Linked DNA regions of Limosilactobacillus reuteri. Each later gene encodes a partner of the first gene's protein in a complex. Links are inferred from orthologs where the notes say so. Each region holds a gene or a part of one and is shown on either strand. Other genes may lie near its edges.

Evidence for each region.
Region 2: the proteins of metK (region 1) and groL are in contact, whole or in part, in a cryo-EM structure (PDB 8P4O), measured with the Escherichia coli proteins. The link is inferred for Limosilactobacillus reuteri from one-to-one orthologs.

Annotation. Positions count from the first base shown.
Region 1 is NZ_CP059275.1:789,748-801,079, forward strand. The notes cover bases 7,691-10,690. They hold metK (methionine adenosyltransferase), read left to right. Parts: upstream 7,691-8,596; coding sequence 8,597-9,784; downstream 9,785-10,690. Other genes in these bases: HHK02_RS04645 (MFS transporter), read left to right, coding at 7,691-8,056; HHK02_RS04650 (DNA-3-methyladenine glycosylase I), read left to right, coding at 8,057-8,596; leuS (leucine--tRNA ligase), read left to right, coding at 9,785-10,690. Also shown: HHK02_RS04610 (CynX/NimT family MFS transporter), read left to right, coding at 1-754; zwf (glucose-6-phosphate dehydrogenase), read left to right, coding at 755-2,236; gndA (NADP-dependent phosphogluconate dehydrogenase), read left to right, coding at 2,237-3,673; HHK02_RS04625 (hypothetical protein), read left to right, coding at 4,079-4,246; HHK02_RS04630 (VanZ family protein), read left to right, coding at 4,247-4,813; HHK02_RS04635 (amino acid permease), read left to right, coding at 4,814-6,160; HHK02_RS04640 (Fur family transcriptional regulator), read left to right, coding at 6,161-6,616; more of HHK02_RS04645, read left to right, coding at 6,617-7,690; more of leuS, read left to right, coding at 10,691-11,332. UniProt on the Escherichia coli protein: Catalyzes the formation of S-adenosylmethionine (AdoMet) from methionine and ATP.
Region 2 is NZ_CP059275.1:1,038,179-1,054,960, reverse strand. Bases 6,045-9,043 are described here. They hold groL (chaperonin GroEL), read right to left. Parts: upstream 8,359-9,043; coding sequence 6,730-8,358; downstream 6,045-6,729. Other genes in these bases: HHK02_RS06120 (APC family permease), read right to left, coding at 8,809-9,043; HHK02_RS06125 (YbaK/EbsC family protein), read right to left, coding at 8,524-8,808; HHK02_RS06130 (YbaK/EbsC family protein), read right to left, coding at 8,359-8,523; groES (co-chaperone GroES), read right to left, coding at 6,445-6,729; HHK02_RS06145 (redox-sensing transcriptional repressor Rex), read right to left, coding at 6,045-6,444. Also shown: HHK02_RS06175 (glutamate-5-semialdehyde dehydrogenase), read right to left, coding at 1-141; proB (glutamate 5-kinase), read right to left, coding at 142-930; HHK02_RS06165 (carbon-nitrogen family hydrolase), read right to left, coding at 931-1,716; HHK02_RS06160 (pyridoxal phosphate-dependent aminotransferase), read right to left, coding at 1,717-2,895; HHK02_RS06155 (ketopantoate reductase family protein), read right to left, coding at 2,896-3,861; HHK02_RS06150 (ABC-F family ATP-binding cassette domain-containing protein), read right to left, coding at 3,862-5,799; more of HHK02_RS06145, read right to left, coding at 5,800-6,044; more of HHK02_RS06120, read right to left, coding at 9,044-10,419; HHK02_RS06115 (APC family permease), read right to left, coding at 10,420-12,258; HHK02_RS06110 (hypothetical protein), read right to left, coding at 12,259-12,519; cls (cardiolipin synthase), read right to left, coding at 12,949-14,442; HHK02_RS06100 (MFS transporter), read right to left, coding at 14,443-15,603; HHK02_RS06095 (O-acetyl-ADP-ribose deacetylase), read right to left, coding at 15,604-16,107; HHK02_RS06090 (helix-turn-helix transcriptional regulator), read right to left, coding at 16,108-16,695; HHK02_RS06085 (M13 family metallopeptidase), read right to left, coding at 16,696-16,782.

The DNA.
Region 1 (11,332 bases):
GATGACTTTATTTGCTGCAATTGGCGCTTACGCAATTACTCCAATCACCCATGCTACTAGTTGGCAAACCGCTGTTATCATTATTAGTATTGTTGCTTTAATTGCAGCAATTATCTGGGTACCAAACTTACGCTATAATCAACGTGCCACTAAAGAAAGCAGTTCTACTGAGCGTGGAACTAACATGTGGAAAAATGCAAATGCATGGTGGTTACTCTTATTCTTCGGGGGACAATGTTTCGTATTCTATAGTATCGTTGCCTGGTTACCTACAATTGCCATGGACGCTGGATTAAGCAGTGATAATGCAAGTTTAGTTGCTGGATTACTACAGCTATTATCAATGCCATTCGCCTTTGTAATCCCAGTGATTGCCACTAAGATGAAAAATCGGCAACCAATTATGCTATTTGCAGGAATCATTTCTTTAATTGGAACTGGAATGATGTTCTTCCCTGTAAATTCTCTTGTTTACTATATATTTGTTGCCCTATTTCTTGGTGCCGGTACAACTACTACTTTCGTTCTTGCAATGACCTTGTTCGGACTAAAGACTAAGAGTTCTGCCGATACCCGAAACCTTTCTGGAATGGTCCAATCAGTAGGATACTTAATTTCTGCATTAGGTCCTATCGTTGTTGGAAACCTTTATTCACAAACACATAATTGGTTTGCAAGTTTAATCGTGATTGCTATTGCAGCTATCTTCTTCACAGTCTGTGGTGTAATAGCAGAACGTAAACAATTTGTTTAATTGGCTACAGAAAATAAGGCTGTCATTACATTATTTGGTGCGACTGGTGACCTTGCAAAGCGTAAACTTTATACTGCTTTGTTCAAGTTATATCAAAAGGGTTACCTAGCTGACCATTTTGCATTACTAGGAACCTCCCGTCGTCCATTGACTGACGAAGAATTCCAACAAATCGTTCGTGAATCTATTAGCAATATTCCAGAAACTGAGGATGGCCAAGCAGAAGCATTCTCAAAACACTTTTTCTACAAGTCACATGATGTTACTAAACCAGAACATTACGAAATCCTTAAGCAACGCCTTGCCGAATTAGATGAACAATTTGGCGCTGAAGGCAACCGTCTCTTCTACATGTCAATGGCACCACAATTCTTCGGTACTATTGCATTGAACTTGAAGAAGCAAGGATTATTAACTGACAATGGCTTTAACCGTCTTGTTATTGAAAAGCCATTTGGTCGTGACTTTGAATCTGCTAAGAAGCTTAACGATGAATTATCACAAACATTTAGTGAAAATCAAATTTTCCGGATTGACCACTACCTTGGTAAGGAAATGGTTCAAAACATTCAAGCATTACGTTTTGGTAACACCATGATTGAATCACTCTGGAATAATCGTTACATTGATAACATCCAAGTAACTTTAAGTGAAAAGCTTGGTGTTGAAGAACGTGCCGGTTACTATGACCAATCTGGTGCATTACGTGATATGGTGCAAAACCACATCATGCAAATCGTTGCTCAATTAGCAATGGAACAACCAGTTGCATTTACTGATGCTGATGTTCGAGTTGAAAAGATTAAGGCTCTTCGTAGTCTTCGCCTCTACACGCCATCAGAAGCAGCTGCTAACTTTGTCCGTGGACAATATGATGCTGGAGAAGGAACTAACGCTTACCGTCATGAAGATGGTGTTGATCCAGAATCTGGTACTGAAACCTTTGTTGCTGCTAAGTTAATGTTTGATAACTATCGTTGGTCTGGTGTACCATTCTACGTTCGGACTGGTAAGAAGTTAGCAGACAAGTTTACTCGTATTGATGTTGTCTTCAAGAAGCCATTAATCGATATCTTTGCTAACCCACGTTCTGAAAGTGACCAATCCCTTAACTCAAACGTATTAACTATTTTTGTTGAACCTAACTCAGGTTTTGCAATCCAATTAAATGCTAAGCGCGCAGGTCAAGGCTTCACAACAGAACCTGTTGATTTACGCTTCTTGCAAAGTGATTCTGATAAGAAGGAATCTCCAGAACCATATGAACGTCTTTTCCATGATGCACTTGAAGGTGACCACACAAACTTTGCCTCATGGGCTGAAATTGCTTATGCATGGAAGTTCGTCGATGTTATCCGTAAGCTTTGGGATATTGAAAAGCCTCAATTCCCTAACTACACTCCTGGTTCCATGGGTCCAGCAGCTTCTGACGAACTCTTGGCTCGTGATGGACGTAAGTGGGTTTATCGTTTAAATCATTAGATGTCTGATCAAAAAGCACAAATTGGTGTTGTTGGTTTAGCTGTTATGGGTAAGAACCTTGCACTAAACATCGAAAGTCGTGGCTTCACGGTTGGTGTATACAACCGTCACCGTAACCGTACTGACGATATGATGCGTGACCACAGCGATAAGAAGTTAGTACCTAGCTACACTGTTAAGGAATTCGTAGACTCACTAGAAAAGCCTCGTCGGATTCTTATGATGGTTAAGGCCGGTAAGCCAACTGATGCTCTTATCGACGAATTATTGCCATTACTTGACAAGGGTGATGTTTTAATCGATGGTGGTAACACTAACTTCCACGATACTATGGCTCGTAACGCTAAGTTAGACAAGTCTGGTATCAACTTCATCGGAATGGGTGTTTCCGGTGGTGAATTAGGTGCCCTTCACGGTCCTTCACTTATGCCAGGTGGTCAAAAAGAAGCTTATGACTTAGTTGCTCCAATCCTTACTAAGATTGCTGCTAAGGCTGAAGAAGATGGCAAGCCATGTGTTGCTTACATTGGACCAAATGGTGCTGGTCACTATGTTAAGATGGTTCACAACGGTATCGAATACGGTGATGAAGAATTAATCGACGAAAGTTACAACATCATGCGTAACGTATTAAAGATGCCTGTTGATGACATTGCTAAGACCTTTGCTGAATGGAACAAGGGTGAATTAAGCAGTTACCTTGTTGATATTACTGCTGATATCCTTACTCGTAAGGATGACCTTGGTGACGACAAGAACAAGCCTATTGTTGACATGATCCTTGACCGTGGTGCTAACAAGGGTACTGGTAAGTGGAGTTCAATGACTGCCCTTGATGGTGGTGCTCCTCAATCAGTTATTACAGAAGCTGTTTACGCTCGTTACATTTCAATGATGAAGGACGAACGTGTACAAGCAAGCAAGGAATTGCCTGTTGAAACTGAAGCTATTTCAATCGACGACAAGAAGGAAATGATTGAAAAGGTACGTCAAGCTCTTTACTTCGGTAAGCTTATGAGTTACGCACAAGGTTTCGAACAAATGCGGATCGACTCCGAACGTTACGACTGGAACCTTAAGTATGGTGAATTGGCTCAAATTTGGCGTGCAGGATGCATTATTCGTGCACAATTCTTACAAAACATTACTGATGCCTTCACTAAGAACCCAGACTTGAAGAACTTGCTTCTTGATGATTACTTCAAGGATATTGCTAAGAAGTACCAAAAGGCAACTCGTGACGTTGTTACTCTTGCTGTTAAGGCTGGTATTCCTGTTCCTTCACTTAGTGCTGCTATCAGTTACTACGACTCATACCGTTCAGAAGTACTTCCTGCTAACTTGCTTCAAGCTCAACGTGATTACTTCGGTGCTCACACTTACGAACGTACTGACCGTCCTGGTAACTTCCACTACAGCTGGTACGAAGAACAATAATTAATGTCTTTAGACCTGGTTGAGTGCGCGAGCAGAGCGAGTGCACGAAACAGAAAACCACCTGCTATGCGGGTGGGCGATAAAAATTATATAAAAAAGGCCTCTTTTGCCTTAAGATGTAGGTGTTCAAGCCAAAGTCAATAAGGGAAAAGAGGTTATATAAATATGGCTAATAAATTAAATAGGAGTAGTATTGGACTTCAACTTGTCTAGCAGCCTTATCCAGTTAATTTCAGCCTTATAGCTACTTCTTGTTCATCGATGCAGTACTTTGCCTTAGACTTCCTTCAGATTCCACCTCACGGTGGACACTCTTGTCCTCAGCTCATGGTTCCGACTACTACGGCCCATAGCGGACTTTCACCACCTAGCTAATACCCATGCCGGGCGCACTAGTAAAAGCCGATGATTACAAATGAACAAAGAGCGCACGATATTGCTCTTACCTTACTACAATCACGAGCAAAAGATCTAAAGCCAATCGAAGCGTATCATGAATATGTTAATTCATTATTACCAATCTTAAAGGAGATTGATAAGGACTTTCCCAACGGTATTAAAGAGCACCTTTAATTGTACGCATTAGTTCACTGGATCCCATTTTTTATTTATTTTTTTGCAGGGTCTGTCCTTGTCACCCATAATCACCTTTGGGAAAAATTTCCTAACTTCAGCCAGCATATTACAATTGCAACCTTTTTTATCTATTTAACTGCTATCGACTGGCTCTGCCTAACCCCTTCAATGTTTAATTTTAGTTCTGCTAATAAACTTTTATTTTACTTTCACGGCGTACCATTTAATATCATCCCCCTCCAAGGACTCAGCCAAGAATTTTTCTTAAACATTGTGATGACTTTGCCACTAGGAGTTTATCTTTATTTAATTAATCACCAAATGCCCTTCAGTCGTGCTATTCTCTATGGCTTTTTCTTCAGCTTATTTATCGAGTATAACCAATTTGTTTGCGACCTTCTTTTCCATATTGGAAGGCTTGCCGATGTGGATGATTTGATTAGCAATACCATCGGAACTACAATTGGTTTTGCAGTAATGATCATACTTGATCAAACAATTTTTCATCAAGCTATTAAACAATTTATGCTAGTGGGTGGAAAATCTGATAAACTGAATAACTGAATGGCAGAAAAACAAGAATTTACGCGTAAACTTAAAAGTCGTCATATTCAATTAATGGCGCTTGGTGGAACGATTGGGACGGGATTATTTCTCGGATCGGGGAAGGCAATTCATGCTGCTGGTCCAGCAATCCTTTTAGCATATTTAATTACTGGGATTATTTGTTTTGGAATTATGCGGGCCCTCGGAGAGTTGCTTCTTTCCGATTTACATTATCATTCGTTTATGGATGCAATTCGTGATTATCTTGGTAATCGCGTGAGTTTCGTAATGGGTTGGGCCTATTGGGTGTGTTGGCTAGCATTGGCAATGGCCGAAGTTACCGCCATTGGCTTATATTTTCAACTATGGTTTCCTCAAGTTCCCCAATGGTTACCTGGATTAATAACTCTCCTAATTTTATTGGGATTAAATCTAATGACTGTTAGTACGTTTGGTGAACTCGAATTTTGGTTTGCCCTTATTAAAATTTTGGCAATTGTTATTTTAATTGCCGTTGGTGTCATTTTAGTTTTACTTCATTTTCATTCGGCAAGCGGCTATCTCGCTACTCCTGCTAATTTAGTTAATGATGGGGGCTTTTTTGCTACCGGGACAAAGGGCTTCATGCTTTCTTTTCAAATGGTTGTATTTGCCTTTGTTGGAATTGAAATGGTAGGGGTGACAGCGGCTGAGGCAGAGAATCCTAAAGTTGTTATTCCTAAGGCAATTAATGGTATTCCTGTTCGAATTATGCTCTTTTATATCGGTGCTTTGGCTGTCATTATGTGCATTTATCCGTGGAGTAAACTTTCACCAAGCAATAGTCCGTTTGTCCTTGTTTTTCGCGACATCGGTCTTCCGGGGGCTGCTAGTATCGTTAATTTTGTAGTAATTACTGCTGCGGCTTCTGCTTGTAATAGTTCTCTATATACAACTGGTCGGATGCTAGCTGAGTTAACCTCTACTGCTCATCGGCCTGTTATCCGTAAGATTAGTCGCTTATCTAAGCGGTCGGTGCCTGCAACAGCGGTTATTATTTCTGCAGTCGTTATTGGAATTGCCGCTATCTTAAACTTAGTAATGCCAGAAGGAGTTTTTACTTTTGTTTCCAGTATTGCTACCACGAGTTTTCTCTTTGTATGGGCTGCTATCATCTTGGCACATTTAAAATATATTCGTCAGCATCCGCAATCAAGGACTTTTAAGATGCCAGGCGCACCTTTTACTGACTATGTTATTTTAGTTTTTCTTTTTATTGTGCTAATTGTTTTATGTATGGAGAAACAAACTTTAATTGCGCTTATACTAACTTTAGCTTGGTTTGCAATTCTTGCCGTTGCTTCGTTAACACAAAAGAAAGCATAAATGGCAGAAGCAGAATTTGATCGAGCTCTTGACCATCTCCGTGAAAACAAGGTTCGTCTTACTCCCCAACGGAAAACTATCTTAAATTACTTAATCAATCATCATACTCATCCAAGTGTCGAAATGATTTATGATGACCTTAAAGACACAGTTGACAATATCAGTATGGCAACTGTTTACAATACTCTAAAACTCTTCGTTGATTATAATCTCGTAATTGAGCTAAAAAATGGAGACGGCAGTACCCACTTTGATTATTTCGGCCACCCGCATTATCATGTCGTCTGCGATAATTGTGGTAAGATTTCTGATGTTTTTGATGAACATTTTACTGCAATCACGAAAGAATTAACGGTTATGACTCATGAAAAGACTGGCTATCTAGTTACAGGAAATAACATCGAAGTCCATGGCATTTGTCCCGAGTGTCAACGTAAATTACATTTGAATCGTTAGATGGATCAAAGTATCGTACGCAATGGAAAAAGTTATAGTCGCTTTTGGTTTATTTTTACTTTACTAGTTGGTACCTTTACGATGTCGATTAGTCAATCATCGTTGTCAACTGCCTATCCAACCTTAATGAACGCTTTTGGGATTTCAGCATCAACCGTTCAATGGCTGACGACTGGTTTTATGCTCGTAATGTGTGTCAGCATGCCAATTAGCCCGTGGATGCTCAATAATATGAGTTTTAAGACAATGTTCATTGGAGCACTGGGACTATTTGATATTGGATCCTTGATGATTGTTTTAACCCCCGCGTCTTGGGGAATTAATGGCTTCTGGTTTATGATGATTGGACGAGCCATGGAAGCATTTGCTGTCGGAGTTTTATTCCCATCATACCAAACTGTTTTGCTTGAGATTACGCCTAAAGAAGAGCGGGGATCAACAATGGGAATTGCTGGTTTGGTAATGGGATCCGCCCTTGCCTGTGGACCGATTGTTTCAGGAATTGTTCTAAAGTTTTTTAGCTGGAAGAGCCTTTTTATCCTCTTTATGCTTGTTATTTCGGCAATTATTTTAATGGCTGCTAGCGGACTGATCCAAGATGTAATGGAACGACATGAAACGAACCTTGATTGGCTATCAGTAATCTTACTAATTGGGTTAATTGGGACTATGTACGTTGTTGACCAAACTGGAAAAAAGAATCCTGCATGGGGAATAAATGCAGGGATCTTTATCATTAGTCTTATTGCGGTTACCTGGTTCTGCATTCGGCAGCTTCACCTCAAGCACCCGCTATTGGAATTACGGGTATTGAAGACTTTTAATTATGATTTAGCAATTCTTTTAACGTCGATTTCATATATTGCCTTAATTGTAACGACAATTATTTTCCCCCTTTATTATCAGGGATTATTAAAAGTTAGTCCATTTGTTTCTGGAATGGCCCTAGTGCCTGGCGCTGCTTTTCTTAGTATCCTGAATCCTTTGTCAGGAAAGTTAGCTGATAAAATTGGGTTTAAACCGACAATGCTGGTGGGAATGTTTATGATTATCATTGGTTGGGTTGCTGGATTAATCGTCCTCAATCATCTCAGCTTATTGGGAATGATCCTTTGCGCAATGGTGATTGAAGGTGGAAATGCCTTTGTAATGATGCCGGCCGTCACACTGGGAGCAAATGCCTTACCTGATGAATTAGTGCCTCACGGAACAGCTGTAATTACAACAGTCCGGCAAGTTCTCGGATCCGCGGGTGTTACTATTTCAACACTGATCTTAACGGTTGCTACTACAAATGCACTTCAACGGGGAAGTTCGGCGCAAGTCGCTTCCCTTCACGGCTATCATTTAGTATTTATTGGCATGATCGTCACTGAATTGATTGGTCTCGTACTAGCATTTATGCTAAAAAATACTAATAAGGAAAAAAGTACAAAATAAATGACACTTAAACGACCACAATGGGCAAATGCGACACCAGAAATGCAAGACTATTATGATCACTACTGGGGATTTCCAGTTCATGATGACCAGCAGTTATTTGCAATGCTATCTTTAGAATTATTTCAGGCTGGTTTAACTTGGCAGACAATCTGGCGGCGACGGGAAGCATTTAATCAGGCATTCGATAACTTTAATATTGAAAAAGTGGCATCATTTACCGATGAAGATATTAATCGATTATGCGAGGATGAAACTATTATTCGTAATCGTCTTAAAATATTAGCGGTAATTAATAATGCACAAGTGATTTTAAAATTACGGAAAACGGGAAAGACGTTTGATAATTATGTGTGGCGCTTTGTTGATGATCAGCCTCAAGACTTGGAGTTAACTACCGATATTGAATTAGCTCCTAAAACGCCTGCTTCGGAAGAAATAGCCAAACAAATGCGGAAGGATGGATTTAAATTTGTTGGTCCGACAATTATTTACTCTTTCATGACAGCGGTGGGGATGGTCAATGCCCGTTTAAAGTAAATGGCAGAACGACATTTATTTACATCCGAATCAGTATCAGAAGGACATCCAGATAAGATTGCTGACCAAATCAGTGACGCGATCTTAGATGAATTGCTTAAGAAGGATCCTGATTCACGGGTTGCAGTTGAAACCTCAGTTACTACTGGACTAGTATTAGTCTTTGGTGAAGTTTCTACTAAGGCCTACGTTAATATCCAACAGATTGTGCGGGACACAATTCGTAAGATTGGTTATACAGATGGTAAGTACGGTTTCGATGCTGATAATTGTGCTGTTATCACTGCAATCGATGAACAATCACCGGACATTGCGCAAGGGGTTGATGACTCCTTAGAAACGCGTGAAGGTGAAGCTGATCCGCTTGATAAGATTGGTGCCGGTGACCAAGGATTGATGTTTGGTTACGCTACTGACGAAACACCTGAATATATGCCATTAACATTGGTTTTAAGCCATAAGTTAATGCGTAAGATTGCTCAACTACGTAAGGATGGCGTTATCTCTTACCTTCGTCCGGATGCAAAGGCCGAAGTAACTGTAGAATACGATGAGAATGACAAGCCGTTACGTGTTGACACCGTTGTTTTAAGTACTCAGCATGATCCAGAGGTTTCGCTTGATCAAATCAAGAAAGATATTAAAGAACAAGTCATTGAAGCGGTTATTCCAGCTAAGTACCTTGATGATCAAACTAAGTACTTCATTAATCCAACAGGTCGCTTTGTAATCGGTGGACCGCAAGGGGATGCCGGCTTAACAGGACGGAAGATTATTGTTGATACTTATGGTGGGGCTGCCCATCACGGTGGTGGAGCCTTTTCTGGAAAGGATGCTACTAAGGTTGACCGTTCTGCTAGTTATGCTGCTCGTTACATTGCTAAAAACATTGTTGCAGCGGGCTATGCTAAGAAGGCCGAAATTCAAGTTGCTTATGCCATTGGTGTAGCAGAACCAGTATCGATCATGATTAATACTTATGGTACCGGTACCCGTTCAGAAGAAGAATTAATTGCCGCTGTTCGAAAAGTGTTTGATTTACGTCCAGCTGGAATTATTGAAATGCTCGACTTGAAGCGGCCAATTTACAAGCAAACTGCTGCTTATGGTCACTTTGGTCGAACTGATGTGGACTTACCATGGGAACACCTTGATAAAGTTGATGAATTAAAAGAAATTTTAGGCTAAATGGCTTACGATCATAAGACGATTGAAAAAAAGTGGCAAAAGTTTTGGAAAAAGAATGGAACTTTTAAAGCAGACCTTAATAAGGATCAAAAGAAGTACTATGCACTAGACATGTTCCCATATCCATCTGGTCAAGGACTCCACGTTGGTCACCCAGAAGGCTATACCGCTACGGATGTAATGTCACGGATGAAGCGAATGCAAGGATTTAATGTCTTACATCCAATGGGGTGGGATGCATTCGGTTTACCAGCTGAACAATATGCATTAAAGACTGGCCATAACCCTAAGGACTTTACGAACAAAAATATTGATCATTTCCGTGACCAAATCCAATCACTTGGATTCTCATATGACTGGGATCGTGAAGTAAATACAACTGATCCTAAGTTCTACAAGTGGACTCAATGGATTTTTGAACAGCTCTACAAGAAGGGGCTTGCTTACGAAAGTGAAATTATGGTTAACTGGGCCCCTGATTTTATGGGTGGAACAGTTGTTGCCAACGAAGAGGTTGAAGATGGCAAGACTAAACGTGGTGGCTACCCCGTTTACCGTAAGCCAATGCGTCAATGGGTTTTAAAGATTACTGCTTATGCGGACCGTTTGATTGATGACCTTGACCTTGTTGACTGGCCAGAAAGCGTTAAAGAAATGCAACGTAACTGGATCGGTCGTTCAGAAGGTGCTTCAGTATTTTTCCCAGTTGTGGGGGATGAAGATACTAAGATTGAAGTATTTACGACGCGGGCAGATACGCTCTTTGGTGCTTCTTATGTTGTTCTTGCTCCCGAGCAAGAATTAGTTGACCAATTGACAACACCAGAACACAAGGCGGAAGTTGAAAAGTACAAGGAAGAAGCGTCACGGCGGTCTGATCTTGAGCGGACTGACTTAAACAAGGACAAGACTGGTGTATTTACTGGTTCTTACGTTATTAATCCAGTTAACGGTGAAAAACTACCAATTTGGATTAGTGATTACGTGCTTGCTTCATATGGAACTGGAGCAGTAATGGCTGTTCCTTCCGGAGATCAACGTGATTATGACTTTGCTACTAAGTTTGACTTGCCAATTAAGCCTGTTATTGAAGGAACAGATGTGTCAGAAGGTGCTTTTGATGGTGACGGTAAGCACATTAATTCTGGTTTCCTTGATGGCTTGAACATTGCTGATGCAAAGCAAAAGATGATCGATTGGCTTGAAGAACACGATGCTGGTCATAAGAAAGTTAACTACCGTCTTCGTGATTGGATCTTCAGTCGGCAACGTTACTGGGGTGAACCAATTCCAGTTATCCACTGGGATGATGGGACAACCTCATTAGTTCCAGAAGATGAACTTCCACTTGAATTACCAAAGACTGATAACATCGAGCCATCAGGAACTGGTGAAAGTCCATTAGCAAATGTTGAAGATTGGGTTAACGTTTATGACGAAAATGGTCGTCATGGTCTTCGTGAGACTAACACCATGCCACAATGGGCCGGTTCATCATGGTACTGGCTCCGGTACACTGATCCTCATAATGACAAGGAATTTGCCTCA
Region 2 (16,782 bases), 250 kb from region 1 along the record:
AGCGATAATTTGGTTTTTATTTTTGATTAAATCATCTGCCAATTGAAGCAATGCCTTATTTTTGGTGGCAGTGTTCATTAAAGCTAGTTTGTTTGCAGCGATTTGGGCTCTTTTTCCAATTGTAATTAAATCTTGGTTCATCTATTTTCCAAAATGAGTACCAATAGTATGACCATCAAAAATATCAAAAAGAATTTTAGGGTCACGACCATTGCATAAAATCATTTGTTTACCTGCTTGCATCATTGTGGCAGCTGCCCGTAATTTAGTTACCATTCCTCCTGTTCCAAACCTAGTGCTGCTACCGCTTGCGACGTTCTCTATTTCCGTCGTTAGGAATGGAACTTCTTTAATGATTTGTGCGTCAGGAAATTTATGCGGATCTTTGTCATAAAGGGCATCGATATCCGAAAGAATGATTAACTCGTCAGCGTCAATGGCAATAGCTACCTGGGAAGAGAGTTCATCATTGTCACTGAAAGTAGTGTAATGATCAAGCTCATCAACTGACACGGGGTCATTTTCGTTAACGATTGGAATCACATTTTGCTGAAGTAAAGCATTAATTGTATTAAGCGTATGCTGGCGACTGACGGGATAAGTGAGCACATCACGGGTAAGGAGAAGTTGGGCGACGTGCGTTTGATAGTCTAAAAATCGTTGCGAATAGATTCGCATTAAAGCAGCCTGACCGATAGATGCTAAGGCTTGCTGTTGTGCTATTTCGGCGGGACGATCTGTTAATCCCAAACTTGCAAGACCAACGCCAATTGCTCCCGAGGAAACAAGAATAAGTTGGTATCCTTGATTGTTTAATGTCGCAAGGACAAATGAAAGTTGGTCGATTGTTCGTAAATTAATTTTTCCATTAGGAAGAACAAGGCTACTCGTACCAATCTTAACAACTACTTTTTGTATTTTATGAGTCATTCAATGATAAAGACTTGGTCGGCGATCCTTAAACACCGGAATCGGCCCCCGAACCTGTGCTAACTGCGCTAAGTCAATTTCTGCATAACTTACTTGTTCAACTTCTCCTGCATCATGGATAATCTGCCCAAGCGGATCTATTACTAACGAATGACCATTAAAGCTATTCTCTAAATCCGTCCCAACACGATTGACCGCGACTACAAAGGCTTGATTTTCAATTGCCCGTGACTGAAGCATTATTTTCCATTGTTTAATCCGTTTGCTTGGCCATTCTGCCGAAAAATATAAGATATCAGTTCCATAACGAGCGACTGTTCTAATCCATTCGGGGAATCGCAAATCATAACAAATAAAACTTGCACTCGGAACCCCAGCTAATTCAAAGTGATTTTCTTTTTGCCCGGCTTTTAGATATCGGTCTTCATTCATTAGTCCAAATAAATGCACCTTCTCGTAACTGCTAATTAGATTTCCCTTTTGATCATAAACATAGGTTGTATTGAAAAAAGATTGTCCACATCTCACCGCTACTGAACCACCGACAATGTTAATTTGATTTTCTAACGCTAACTCACTAAGAAATTTTTGTGTCTTTTGACCGTTTTCATCTGCCAAGTCTGCTAATTGATCTAAGGCATAGCCAGTATTCCACATCTCCGGCAAGACAACGATATCTGCATGGTGACTAGCAGCTTCTTCAATTGCTTGTTTAGCTTTTTGATAATTTTCGGCAGGATTTCCTAATTGAATATCAAGTTGAGCTAATGCAATTTTGCGTTTCATTTAACTAAATAAATTCAATTTAGCAATCCGCTCAACGGCCTCCGTCAGTCGTGCTGGCTCAATCAAAAGGCCAATCCGCACATAACCTTCACCGTGCTTGCCAAAGCCATTGCCTGGTGCTACTGCCACGCCAGCTTTGTCCAATAACAAATCTGCAAAGCTTTCACTGGTATAATCCTTTGGAACCGGCATCCAAGCATAGAAAGTACCCTGGGGAATAAATGCATGCCAGCCAATTTTTTCGGCCGCATTAATAAAAGCATTCCGTCTTTCTTCATAACAACCTACAATTTCGGCAATTGCATCATCACGTTGTGGCAGCGTTAAAGCATCAATAGCAGCTTCCTGTAAGGCAGGAAAAAGACTAACGAATAGGTGATCTTGAATTAAGTTTAAGGCTTCAATAATATCTGCATTACCAACCGCAAATGCGATTCGCCACCCTGCCATGTTGAATGTCTTAGAAAAGGTATAAAATTCAATTCCCACATCTTTAGCGCCTGGTGTTTCCATAAAGCTAACTGGAGCTTGACCGTCAAAGCCAATTGCGCCATAGGCAAAGTCACTAATAATGCCCACATGGTACTTTTTGGCCCACGCAACTAATTTTCGATAAAACTCGGGAGTAGCTACAGCACCCGTTGGATTATTAGGATAGTTAAGATAGAAGAATTTAGCACGTTGCGCCACCTCTTCAGGAATTGCCTCTAAGTCTGGCAAGAAATTATTTTCTGCTAATAATGGTACTGTTTCAAAATTAACTTCTCCTAATGCTGCTCCTGATAAGTAATCTGGATAGCCAGGATCAGGAAGCAGAAAAGTGTCGCCGGGATTCATCAATGCCCATGGCAATTCTACAAGCCCAATCTTGGAACCACCCAAAATTGCAACTTCTTTTTCTGGGTCAAAGTCAGCTCCATATTTTTCAGAATAAAAGTTTGCCGCTGCTTCTTTAAATGCTGGCAATCCCCGAAATAGTGAATACTTATGAGTTTGCGGATCCGCTACCCATTTTTGCGTGCTCTTAACAATATAATCTGGCGTTGGCTTATCGGGATTCCCTTGACCAAGATTAATAACATCGACCCCTTCACTTATTTTTTTATTAACCTTGGCAACTAAATTGGCAAAAAATTGTTTCGGTAAAGTGTCTAATAATTTTGATTGTGCAAAATTCATTTAGTTTTGTCGGAATTTACGAGTATTTTCTGCAAGGTGAACTAAATTACGCAAGAAGTCGTGAGTAGATGCCTCATAGTTATACTTCTTACCTAAATCATAAATATATCCATTAATGTAATCTACTTCTGTTGGTCGATTTTTACTCATATCTTGGTACATTGATGGATAATGAAGCGGGCTGGTAACTTCACTAACATATTTAATCGTTTGCCACTCCTCCTCACGAGTGCTTAAGAGCTGAATACCAGCCCGTTCGGCAACATCGAATGCTTCATTAATTAACTGTTTGCCAAGCTTTTCTGCACCATCGTAATCGATAAATTGCCCCATTTGAATCTCAAAAAGCGTGCAGATCGTGTTAATAACAGAATTAAAAACTACTTTTGTTAGGAGGGTACCATAAAAATTATCATTAAGGTGGGGATTAATATTCGCCGTGGTAAAGTCCTCAACAATTTGTTTTACCCGCTCATCTGGTTCGCCGACTTGGGGAGCTAAGTTGATCGAACCAGCACCAGGTTTACCAATAAAATCCACATCCCCCGCCTTATTAAGGACCGTGCCAATTAAACAAGTTCCGGCCACGACATGTTCTTTAGGAAAATATTGGTTAATTTTTTCAATATGTCCCATGCCATTCATCCCGGAAAAGACATATTGATGGTCAGGACGGAAGAAATGAGCACTGCGTTGTAACAAATCACTAAGCGTCATCTGTTTGGCAAAAACGATAAACACATCTGGATCACCATCATATTCTTCTGGTGAGTAAATATTAATTGGTACAAGATGTCGATTCTCATGGTCTCGAGAAACGTAAACCCCACCCTGTTGTTTAATAGTTTCAACTTGGGAAGCCCAGTTATCAACAAAATCAACCTTCGCACCTGCTAATTCTTGAAGCAATACCCCAAATCGTAGTCCCATTGCCCCTGCACCTAAAACCGTATATTTCAAAGCCATTTAGTTTTCTTGATCAAATTCTTCCAGTTTTTCTGCTGCTTCTGTCCATGCAAGTTCAAATTCTTCAGATTTAGCTGATAATTCATCAAGTTCTTTTTGAAGATCGGTTAATTTTCCAATATCCGTAGCGATCTCTGGTTGACTCATTTGTTCTTGGATTGCGGTTTGTTTTTCTTCTAATTCCGCCATCTGTTGTTCTAGCTCATCGACTTGTCGCTGAATTTTTCGGCGAGCGCGCTGCTGTTCTTTGCTTTGCTGATAAGATTGTTTACCAGCTGGTGCTTTAGTAATGGTGGTGGAATTATGTGAAGCAGCTTCAGATGAACTTTCTTTTTCCTTAGCAATTAGGTAGTCATCATAATTGCCTTCGTAATGTTTAATTCCGTCGTGTTCCATTGCTAAGATATCGGTTGCAACCTGATTAATAAAGTAACGGTCGTGAGAAATAAAGAGAACGGTTCCGCTAAATTCGTTAATTGCGTTTTCAAGCACTTCTCGACTATCGATATCTAAGTGGTTAGTCGGTTCATCAAGGATAAGAAAATTAATCGGTTTAAATGAGAGCTTAGTTAACTCCAATCGTGCTTTTTCACCACCAGATAGGTCATGAACAACTTTATAAACATCATCACCAACGAATAAGAAACTACCTAATAATGAGCGAATATCTTTTTCAGGTACTTCTGGATGGTCATCCCATACTTCTTCTAAAACTGTTTTATTTGGATGTAATTGTTGCTGTTCCTGGTCATAGTAACCGATATCGAGGTTAGCACCGAGTTTGATTGTTCCACTAATTAACGGAATTTTATGGAGAATAGATTTAAGTAAAGTTGATTTTCCGATTCCATTTGGTCCGATAATCCCAACACGCTGCGGCTTGCGGACATTAAATGAAAGCGGCCCAGCAAGGATCTGTTCATCGTAGCCAACTTTTGCCTGCTCCACATCAAGAACTTCATTTCCGCTATCTTTTTCAGAATGGAATTGAAAATGGATTGATTTATCATCAGTTTCTGGACGCTCAAGCCGCTCCATTTTTTCTAATTGCTTTCGCCGCGCCTGAGCACGTTTAGTTGTTGAGGCACGAACAATATTTCGGTTAACAAAGTCTTCTAACTTAGCAATCTTTTTTTGTTGTTGGTCATAGTGTTTCCACTCTGCTTCTAATCGTTCTTGCTTGTGTTTAACAAATTGCGTGTAGTTACCAGTATAGTGGGTGAGTGTTTTATTATCGAGATCATAAACATCGTTGACAACACGATCTAAGAAGTAACGGTCGTGAGAGACGATAAGCAATGCACCTTGATAACTTTTAAGATAATCTTCTAACCATGAAAGAACGTTCATGTCGAGGTGGTTAGTCGGTTCATCTAGAATCAAAAGCCCCGGTGCTTGCAGAAGGATCTTTGCTAAGGCGAGTTTAGTTTTTTGCCCTCCTGAAAGGGAATTAATTGGCGTATCATAACTATCTTCGCCAAAACCAAATCCATGTAGAATTCCCCGCATACGTGATTCGTATTCGAAACCACCCTGTTTCTTAAAGGCAGTTTGTAAATTATCGTATGTTGAAAGAATTTGTTGATAATTGCTATCGGAACTATCAAGGTCAGCGAGCTGTTGTTCAAGATCGTGGATTTGCGTTTCCATTTTGTGGAGAGGAGCAAAGACAGTATCTAGTTCAGTCCAAATGCTATTTTGACTATCGAGTCCTTGATCCTGGGCCAAGTAACCAATTGTCAAATCTTTAACCTTCGTAATTGTTCCTTCATCTGGTTCGGTGATTCCAGCGATCATTTTTAACAAGGTCGTTTTACCAGCACCATTACGCCCAACAAGCGCAGTACGGCCATGCTCTTGGATTTGCATGTTCATATTGTGAAATAAAACGTCCGCGCCAAATCGACACACAACGTCATTTGTCTGTAAAAGTAACATTTATTCAACTGAGTCTTCAGTGTAATTTTTAATAAAGTAGATCAACGTTTGAAGTTCGTTTGTTAAGTCAATGTTTTGAACTTGAACATTTTTTGGCACAGATAAACGAACAGGAGTAAAGTTAAGAATTCCCTTCACACCAGCTTCAACTAATTGGTCCGCAACATGTTGGGCCTTGATTCCTGGAACGGTTAGAATAACAACATCAATCTGTTGCTCTTTTAACTGCTTTACCATATCCTCGGATGTGTAAATTGGAATACCGCTTTTGACTGTATTGGCATATTCTGGCTTAGTATCAAATGCCGCACTGATCCGTAAATTGGTATCTTGGTGGAAATTAAAGTTTAACAAGGCACTTCCCAAACTACCAACCCCAACTAAGGCAACACTAACTAATGAGTCTTGGTGTAAGATTCCTTTAAAAAACTTTAATAGACTTTCAACGTCATAACCGTATCCCCGCTTACCTAATTCACCAAAATATGAAAAGTCACGACGAATCGTTGCCGAATCAACTTGCACAGCCTCCGAAAGTTCAGTTGATGATACCCGTTGCTTATTTGCGTCTTTCAATACATTTAAATAACGGAAATATATTGGCAACCGTTTCGCAGTCGCGCGTGGAATCTTTTTATTAGCCATCTATTCAACGATTGCTACTAAGTCCTTAGCGTGAACAACTAAGTACTTTTCACCATCATATTCAACTTCGTTACCTGCGTACTTGTCAAATAATACGCGGTCGCCTTCCTTAACAGCTGGAGCAAGCTTTTGTCCGTTTTCTAAAGTACGACCTTCTCCAACGGCAATAACCTTTCCAGTAGTTGGCTTTTCCTTTACATTGGAAGCAAGGACAATTCCACCAACTGTCTTTTCTTCTTCAGTTTCAGCTTTTAGAACAACGCGATCTCCTAATGGTTTTAACACTTACATCATACCGCCCATGCCGCCTTGTGGAGCAGCAGGAGCTTGGTTATTTGCATTTGGATCTGGCTTATCAGCAACAACTGCTTCAGTAGTAAGAAGCAATGCTGATACGGAAGCAGCGTTTTGAAGAGCAGACCGGGTAACCATTGTTGGATCAACAATACCAGCCTTGATCATATCTTCAAACTTGCCATCTGCAGCGTTGTAACCAATACCTTCTTTTTCGTTCTTTAATTCATTAACAATAACTGAACCTTCAACACCGGCGTTTTCTGCGATTTGACGAACTGGAGCTTCAAGAGCAGCCTTAACGATATTAATACCAGTTAATTCGTCACCTTCAGCGTTAATCTTGTCAAGAGCAGGAATAACGTTGATCAAAGCAGTACCACCACCAGGAACAAATCCTTCTTGAACGGCAGCACGAGTAGCATTTAAGGCATCTTCAATCCGGTACTTCTTTTCCTTTAGTTCGGTTTCAGTTGCGGCACCAACCTTAACAACTGCAACACCACCAGAAAGCTTTGCAAGACGTTCTTGGAGCTTTTCCTTGTCAAAGTCAGAAGTAGACTTAGCAATTTCTTGCTTAATTTGGTCTACCCGTTCTTGGATAGCTTCCTTTGAACCGGCACCGTCAACAATTGTGGTAGCATCCTTAGTAACTGTAACCTTGTTTGCTTGACCTAATTGATCAACAGTAGCGTCCTTAAGACTCATACCAAGGTCATCAGAAATAACAGTACCACCTGTTAATACGGCAATATCTTGAAGTTGGGCCTTACGACGGTCACCGAAGCCTGGAGCCTTAACAGAAACAACATTAAAGGTACCACGGATCTTGTTCAAAACAAGTGTTGGCAATGCTTCACCAGTAATGTCATCAGCAATAATCAAGAGAGCACGGCCTTCTTGAACAACTGATTGAAGCAATGGCAAAATATCTTGAATGTTACTGATCTTCTTATCAGTGATCAAAATGTATGGATTGTCAAGGTCTGCTTCCATCTTGTCGTTATCAGTTACCATGTATTGTGACATGTAACCACGATCAAAGCTCATTCCTTCAACAACGTCAACGCTGGTATCAACCCCACGAGAGTCTTCAATGGTAATAACACCATCATTACCAACCTTTTCCATCGCATCAGCAATTAACTTACCAACTTCGGGATTAGCAGCTGAAATAGAAGCGATTTGTTCGATATCATCCTTAGTCTTTACATCATGAGACATCTTCTTTAATGCTTCAACAGCAGTCTCAGTAGCCTTGTCAATACCACGACGAATACCAACCGGGTTTGCACCTGATGTAACGTTCTTCATTCCGGCATTTACAATTGCTTGCGTTAAAACAGTAGCAGTAGTAGTACCGTCACCAGCGATATCGTTAGTCTTTGAAGCAACTTCGGAAACAAGCTTTGCACCCATATTTTCAAAGTGGTCTTCTAATTCAATGCTCTTAGCGATTGTAACACCATCATTAGTAATAGTAGGTGTACCATAGCTTTGTTCCAAAACAACATTCCGTCCCTTTGGACCCATTGTTGTCTTAACAGTATCTGCTAATTTATCAACACCACTGAGCATTGCGCTCCGTGCGTCTTCAGAAAACTTAATTTCTTTTGCCATTTAGAAAAAGGTTTTTCGTACGGGCAAATTGATATTCTTAAATTGATATTCTTGAACATACTTGTCTGCTTGTTCCGCTGTATAGACTGGGGGATGCATAATAATTTGATAGTTTATTTTTTCGTCATCTAAATATTCATAGATACCGGTCGCATTTTTCGTCATTTATAGTTGAACCGCCTTAACTGAATTACCATTCAACTTTATTATTTGAAGCAAATCTTTTGTTCTCAAAATCACTGTGGCCGTATTAATGTTTGGGTGACACCCTATTAACTCCTCGTTCTTAAAGATATCAGCATCAATAATAAAGGTAACCTGATGTTGTTTATCATTAAACAAGTTAAAGGGTGAAACAGCCCCACTTGTTATTCCTAACTTCATAGCTAATTCTTCTGGGTGGGCAAATGAAAACCGACTAGTCGATAGATTCTCTTTCAATTTTTTCATCTATTGATCTTTTCCTGGCATCTTTACCTTGGCATTAACCTTTTCTGCCGCAGGATCGACTTTTTTCATCCGGCTAGCCACAGCCCACCGGTAAAATCCTAGCGAGCAGATGATAATAACAACAAAATCCCATGGGTACTTCAACCAGTCCTTGCCGCCAAATCCTTCACTCCCAATGTAAGAAACTATTGAGATAAAAACAAGATAAACCAACATCCAATAACTATTGCGTAAGTCACGTAGCCCTGATGCGTGACGATACTTAACTTCATAATAAAGATAAATTGGTAAGCCTAATAAGATAACCCCAATTACCTGAACAGTCGTCGGCCACATTGTCCAATAAATTGAAAGGCTCGTCAAGACAAATGCAAATGGCGCCAACCAGGACATAAAATGCGGATGAAACGGCCGCTTTAAATTAGCATCCATTTTGCGAAGCGACATTACAGTAACTGGCCCGGTAAGATAAGCAATTAAGGTTGAACCGGTAATTACAGTGGCTAACAAACTCCAATTTCTGAAGAGACTAACCATTACCACCGCTAAAATTAGATCCACAACCATTGCAAGCCGCGGAATCATGTAGCGCCGTTCTAGCCGTCCCAACCATTGAGGCAAATGTCCAGTATGAGTCATTGCTGCCAATGCTCGTGAGGCAGTCGCCACGAACGCAACCCCTGTCCCAAATGGTGAAACAAAAGCATCCATATATAGCAAAATTGCAAGCCAATTCATCCCCAGCAGGATCGCAATATCAGCAAATGGAGACGTATAGTTAATCCCATGCCATCCTTTTTGCGCTAATAAATTCGGATCAATCGCTCCAATAAAGGCAACTTGTAACATGACATAGATCACAGCGGTAATAATCATTGAAATCAATACGCCTCGCACGATATTTTTATGAGGATTAATCATTTCTCCTCCCATGTTGATTACCGTTTGAAAGGCATCATAAGACATAATAATTCCAGAAATAGCAGCTGCTTCAAAGATTGACCGGCTACCATATGGTATAAAAGTAGTTACGCTATGACCAAAATTACTAGGATGAAAACCCGCCGCAATAAGCATCACAATTGTTAGTGTCGGTAATAAAATCTTAAAAATTGATATTAAGTTAGTAAAGCGAGTCATCAATTTTACCGACCAGAAATTGATCAAAGTAAAAACCAGCATAAAGCCAAATACAACTAATAATCCAGGAGTCGTAATATTACCGTTTTTCATAAAGTGGTGAGTCCAATTTGCCCATGCCCACGGCCACGAGCTCATATATTGAACCGAGGCCACTGCTTCCATTGGGACTAAAGTGATTAATGAAATCCAATTTGCCCATGCAGCAATAAAGCCTAAAAACGGACCGTGGCTATACTGAGCATAACGACTCATTCCCCCGCTTTCTGGAAACATTGCCCCTAATTCAACATAAGTAAGGGCAATGCTAATAATGATTATTGCTCCTAAGATCCATGACAAAATAGCAGCTGGTCCGGCAACCTTTGCAGCAGTTCCGGCACCAAACAACCACCCAGAACCAATTAAGGAATTTAAGGCAAGCATTACACCAGAAAATAGCGTTATCTTCTGGAATTTCATTTTTTCCATCTATTCTTGAAGATGATAGTTATAACTAGCAACAATAATATTCTCTCGGGAATTCAATAACGCCCGTAAACGAACACTGGTCTGATTATGTAAGGCCAATTGCCATGGATGTTTAGGAATAAATTGCGGAACAAGAACAGTCGTCGAATAATTTCTTGCTTCTGCTCGTTTTGCAATCACATCAACAAAACGTAACGTTGGTTTTGCGATTGAACGGTACGAAGAGTGAATATCAACAAAACGGACATCTGGATATTCAGCTTTAAATTCATTTGCTGTTTTATGCTCTTTGCCTGGATTTTCATCAAACGAAACATGCATGGCAATAACATAATCACCAATCGACCGAGCGTAATTAATTGCACCACGAGTTACCCGGGTTACATTACCAACTAAAACAATCACCGTTGCACCATCGTAATCATGTAATTGAACTTTCGTCTTTTCAGTAACCCGCAACTGAGCGGCTACTTTTACATAGTGCCGGTGAATCGAATGGAACATCCATAAAAGCAGCGGCATGATAATTAAGTATGGCCAAACATTTGCAAAGTGTTGCCAGAACAAACAAATGACAAGAACAAATGAAATCAAGGCTCCTACTAGGTTAATAAAGGCTTTCCCTAACCAGAAACCTTCCCGTTCTCTAAACCAGTGAATAATCATCCCAGATTGCGATAAAGTAAATGGAACAAATACCCCTACTGCATAAAGCGGAATTAACATATTAGTCTGACCATGGAAGATCAAGATCAAAATAATTGCTCCAATCGCCAAGGAAATAATCCCGTTAGAGTAACCTAACCGATCCCCACGATCCATGAACGCGTGCGGCATATATTTATCTTTGGCCATATTAAAGGCAAGAATTGGAAAGGCTGAGAAACCAGTATTAGCAGCGACCGCTAAAATCATTGCAGTTGAAAGTTGCAAGAGGTAAAAGCCTAGCCCATGCCCACCAAAGATTTGTGCGGCCATTTGGGAGAGGATTGTTGTCCGTGAATTAGGAACTACCCCCAGATAAAAACTAAAGAAGATAATGGCAATAAAGAAGAACGCTAAAATAGCACTCATAATTGCCAGGGTAGTTGATGCATTCTTTTCTTTAGGCTTATTAAAGTTAGGAACAGCATTACTTACGGCTTCCACCCCAGTTAAGGATGACGAACCAGCTGAGAATGCCCGAATAAGCAAAACAAATGACATTCCCGATACCGGTGTTCCATAATCAACAATTGCCCGGTAATGAATATGACCAGTGGCAATATTATAGCCACCCCACACTACCATCACAATCATCATAATAACAAAGAAATATACCGGAATTGTGAGGAAGTTTGCACTTTCACTCATTCCCCGTAAATTCATAAACATGATTAAAAGGACAATAACGATCCCGATTGGAATTGAAAATTTATATAAAGCAGGAACTGCCGAAGTAATCGCTTCAACTCCAGATGTCGTTGAAACAGCCACCGTTAACATATAGTCAACTAGTAATGATCCTCCAGCAAATAATCCCCCATTACTCCCCCAATTCCGTGTGGCAACGACATAAGCACCACCACCACTAGGATAGGCATGAATGATTTGTTGGTATGATAACGTGATAGCTAACAAAAGGACCAACACAACTGCCGCAATCGGGATTGAATACCAGATTGCTGCTGCGGATAAAGTTACCAGAACAGTTGTAATTTGCTCTGGTCCATATGCTACTGACGATATTGCGTCAGAAGAAAGCATGGCTAATGCTTTAAATTTAGTTAAGTGTGTTTGCCCTTCATCAAGGGTTTTTAACGGTTTCCCGATTAAAACACGTTTCAAATAGCGCCACATTTATCCTAAAATCATTTCAGCAATATCAAGGACAATGATAATCCCTAAAATACTGCTCAAAAGCACTAAAATTTTTCTCGTATGTTGATCTTTTGATTGCAGTTTTTCCCAATTCATTCCCGCATACGCGATTAAGATCAAAGCACAGCCAATGATACCGTATATTCCAGAATGAAAGCCACGATTATCAATGGTATAACTTGCCGCCATGAAAAGGCCAACTGCAAACAAAAGCCCCCATAATAGTTGCTTTTTATTCATGGGAGCGAGACAGAAGTCACTTGTGACTTCGTTTTTCGACGCGAAGCTAGCCTCTGGGAGCCCCCGCAAGCAACAGTAGGCCTCCAATGTTCGGCTTTGTCGGACGTTGGAGGCCATTGTTGTACTGCGTATTTGCTTTTTATGAAAGTAACTTAACTTATGTCACAGTCCTTTTTATCCATAAATTTGCGAGAATACCCCCACTTCTATAAGTAGGGGATGAATCGCTCTCTTAAAGCACGTTAGTGCTTTTTCTTTTGTTCTATGATATATTTAGTATATATCTATAAAATGTGGTGTGCGTCATTTGACGGACATCCTTTCATATAGGTTTGATTCACTTAATATGATACCTGATGTCACGCCGAATGGCGTTTTTGCATTTACCACCAATTAGGTGGCTAACTTCATTCTATAATCCACCATTATTTATAGTATTGGTGAAAGCAAGCGAGAAAAGTATTGCTTGAATTTCCGCCACTTTGACTGATTAGCAAAATACTCAGGAGTAAGTAACGTACTCTTTTTCATGTCATTTTCAAAGTCTTGCTTTAACTGCGCTGTTAGTTTTTCATTATACGCAAATGCATTGACTTCAAAATTAAGTCTAAAACTACGGTAATCCATATTTGCCGAACCAACAGAAGCAATGTTGCTCCCACTAACCATCGTCTTTGAATGAATAAAGCCATTATCGTACTTGTAAACTTTTACCCCGTTGTTCACTAAGTATTTAGCATAATATTCCGTTGCCCGATAAACAAATGGATGATCAGGCATGCATGGGATCATAATTCGGACGTCAATTCCACTTCTTGCGGCAATTACTAATGCTTCCAGCACTGAATCTTCTGGAATAAGGTATGGCGATTGAATATAAACATATTTTCGTGCCGAACTAATAATTGATTCATATCCCCGTCTAATCGAATAATTTTCATTATCCGGCCCAGAAGATACGATTTGCATTGGGACCTCATCTGGATCGCTATCTGGTGCAACCAGTTCAAAATTCTTAAATTCTTTTTCAAGGTCAATTTTCTTTTTATGAGTTTTTCGACAGGTTGTATTCCAGTCCATTGCAAACCGCACTGTCATCATCATCGTTGCTTGTCCGACGACACGGAGGTGGGTATCACGCCAATAACCAAACTTAGGATCTTCGCCAAGGTATTGATCACCGATATTGAATCCACCAATGTAACCAATCTTGCCATCGATAATAGCTAGTTTACGGTGAAGATGATAATTTAACCGTGGCGTTTGAAAATAAGCTTTGGCAGCAGCAATAAACGCTTGCGCTTCTCCACCTAATTCTTCTAAATGCTTAAAAAATTTGAAAGTAGTTCCATGAGACCCACTTAAATCATAGAGAACACGGACTTTTACTCCTCGTGCAGCCGCATCTTCTAAGGCTGCCAACACCCGCTTCCCTAGATTATCAGCATAAAAGGAATAGTATTCAATATATACATGATCAGTTGCATGATTTATATCGTCAATTAACTTATCAAACTTCTTTTTCCCATCAATAAATACGTGAACTTTATTATTAAAGGTTACTACTGAATCATTCAAACTCAAAAAAAGATTAACCAACTGACGATCACGCGACAACCGGCTTCCTTTTGGCATTAATTCATGTTCTTCACTTAATTTTCGTTGTTTTTCAAGATATTTAGTCCGTAATTGTTTTTGCTCATCTTGAATACTAAATATCTCATCATGGGATAATTGTCGTCCCACAAAAAGATATAGGATAAATCCAACTACTGGCAAAATAGTTAAGACTAATAGCCATGCCCAAGTTGATGCAATATCCCGACGACTACGAAAAACAGTCCATACTGCAAAAGCAATGTTAATCAACCATAGGACTTCAATAATGCGGCGAATAACATCCCATGTCCAAACAATATCCATTTATTTTCGGTAAAAACAACGAAGGGCAAAAGATAACCCGATCGCTAAAAGTCCGTACACTGCACCTACATAGCCAAGCATCGTTAAATTAGCAAAGTTAGCAGTAGTAGAAGCCGTAAAGGATCCAAGTGAAATCCCAACATTAGCAAAAATTGAAATTAATGATGTTGCTAAAGCTAATGACTGCGGATATTCTTTTTCTGCCACACTAATAAATACCAGTTGGATAGTTGTTCCATATATAATTACAACGACACAAAGAGTTGCTAGAACAAGCATTCCTGTAATCTTATTTTCCAATGCAATCCCAAGAATAAGACTTAATATTGTCATGAGAATAAAGACAAATGGTAATTTTTGAACCCCATTGTGACTCGCAACGATTCCAGCAATTTCGTTACCAATAATACTCATTACCCCTAAAAGAAGCAGCAGCCAATTTAAACTAGTTAAGCTAAAGTCCATCACAGTAGTAATTAGCGGCCGGACATAAGTATAGAAAGTATACTGGAGACTTAAGACCGCCACCGTGATTCCAATCCCTAATAAAACACGGTGATCTTTTAATAGCGCTAATTGTTCTAAAATGCTCCCTTTAATTTGAGGTGTATCACGAGGAGTAAGCCAGACTAACAACGCAAACACAATTAATGTTAATCCTGAAATGATCCAAAAACTATCGTGCCAGGAAAGTAATGTTGCGATGGTTGTACCAAGCGGAACCCCAATGACCGACGCAATACTAAAACCTGCACCGACCCACGCTAGAACCATTGGCCGCTTGTCCATTGGTGTAATTATACTAACTAGCAAGTTAATTAATGAAATAATGGTTCCAGCAACAGCGGCAGTAATAATTCGCGCAAATAGGAGCCAGCCAAGTGTCGGTGCCATCGCAGTTAAAGTATTACCAATAAAAAAGACGGTCATTAATAGCATAAGAAGATTATAGCGATTCCAATTGCTAGTTAAGGTAGTAATAATTGGCGTACTAATCGCATAGACTCCTGCAAAAGCTGTCACCAAAAAACCAACTGTGGAAAGTGGAACATGATAACTCCGTGCAATATCTGATAAAACGCCCACAACCATAAACTCATTACATCCCAGCATAAATGCAACAAGAATAAAAGTGAACGATCGCAATTTAGCGTGCTTCACTTAATAAGGTTGTGAGTGATAAGCAGTAAAGGTTTTATCATCAAAGCAAACTATCGTTACTTGATCAACATAATTGGCAGTAGGGAGAAAATCTTTAATCGTCTTAATCGCAATTTTTGCTGCCTTTTCAAGCGGGAAAGCATATACCCCTGTACTGATGGAAGGAAAGGCAACCGTCCGACATAAATGTTTATCAGCCAACAGTAAACTATTGTGATAAGAATTGGCTAACAATTGATCTTCACCATTATCACCACCATGCCAAATCGGTCCAGGCGTGTGAATAATAAACTTGGCTGGCAAGTTAAAGCCGCCAGTTATCCGCGCTTCTCCCGTTGGACATCCATGAAATTTTTCACAGGCGCCATATAACGCTGGGCCAGCTGCTCGATGAATCGCACCATCGACACCACCGCCACCCATTAAAGTTGTATTAGCGGCATTAACAATTGCATCAACTTTTATTTTGGTAATATCTCCTTTGATCACGTTGATTTGCGGCATTCAGACAATACAAGTTAAACATAACGCTACCAATACATTTCCTGTTAACGCGCCGAAGATATATCCAATTCCATTGTCATTTATTGGGACATTGACCGGAAATGTTAATCTTACTTCTAATAGCGTTATAATCAGCCACGTTATCCAAAATCCAGGCTTATTTTTTATTTTAGACCAGTCAGCATAACTGACTAATATAATAAAACTGGAAACAATAACAAAAGAAATAATCGTAAATACCGGTTTTGGTAAGTAATTACTTAAAAAAGGTAAAATTGGTTTTAGTACTATAACTACAGCGCCAATAATATTCAAAAAATAACAAAGAACAAAAATTTTATCTACTCGTTTGTTCATAGTGTGCTCTTCTTTATAGTTATTTATCATCTCATGATCCTCCCGTAATAAATCATCCAAACTAACATGGTAGAGATCACTTATTTGAACCAACATAAAAATATCAGGATAACTTCGACTATTTTCCCAACTAGAAATTGTTTTACGTGAGATCAACAATCGTTCTGCTACATCCTGCTGAGTCCATCCTTTTTGATAACGATATAATTTCATTTTATCGGCAAATTTCAATTACCAAATATGAACCCGATCTTCTGGCGCCCGGTACATTTCATCGCCAGGCTTAATATCAAATGCTGTGTAGAAGTCATCGAGATT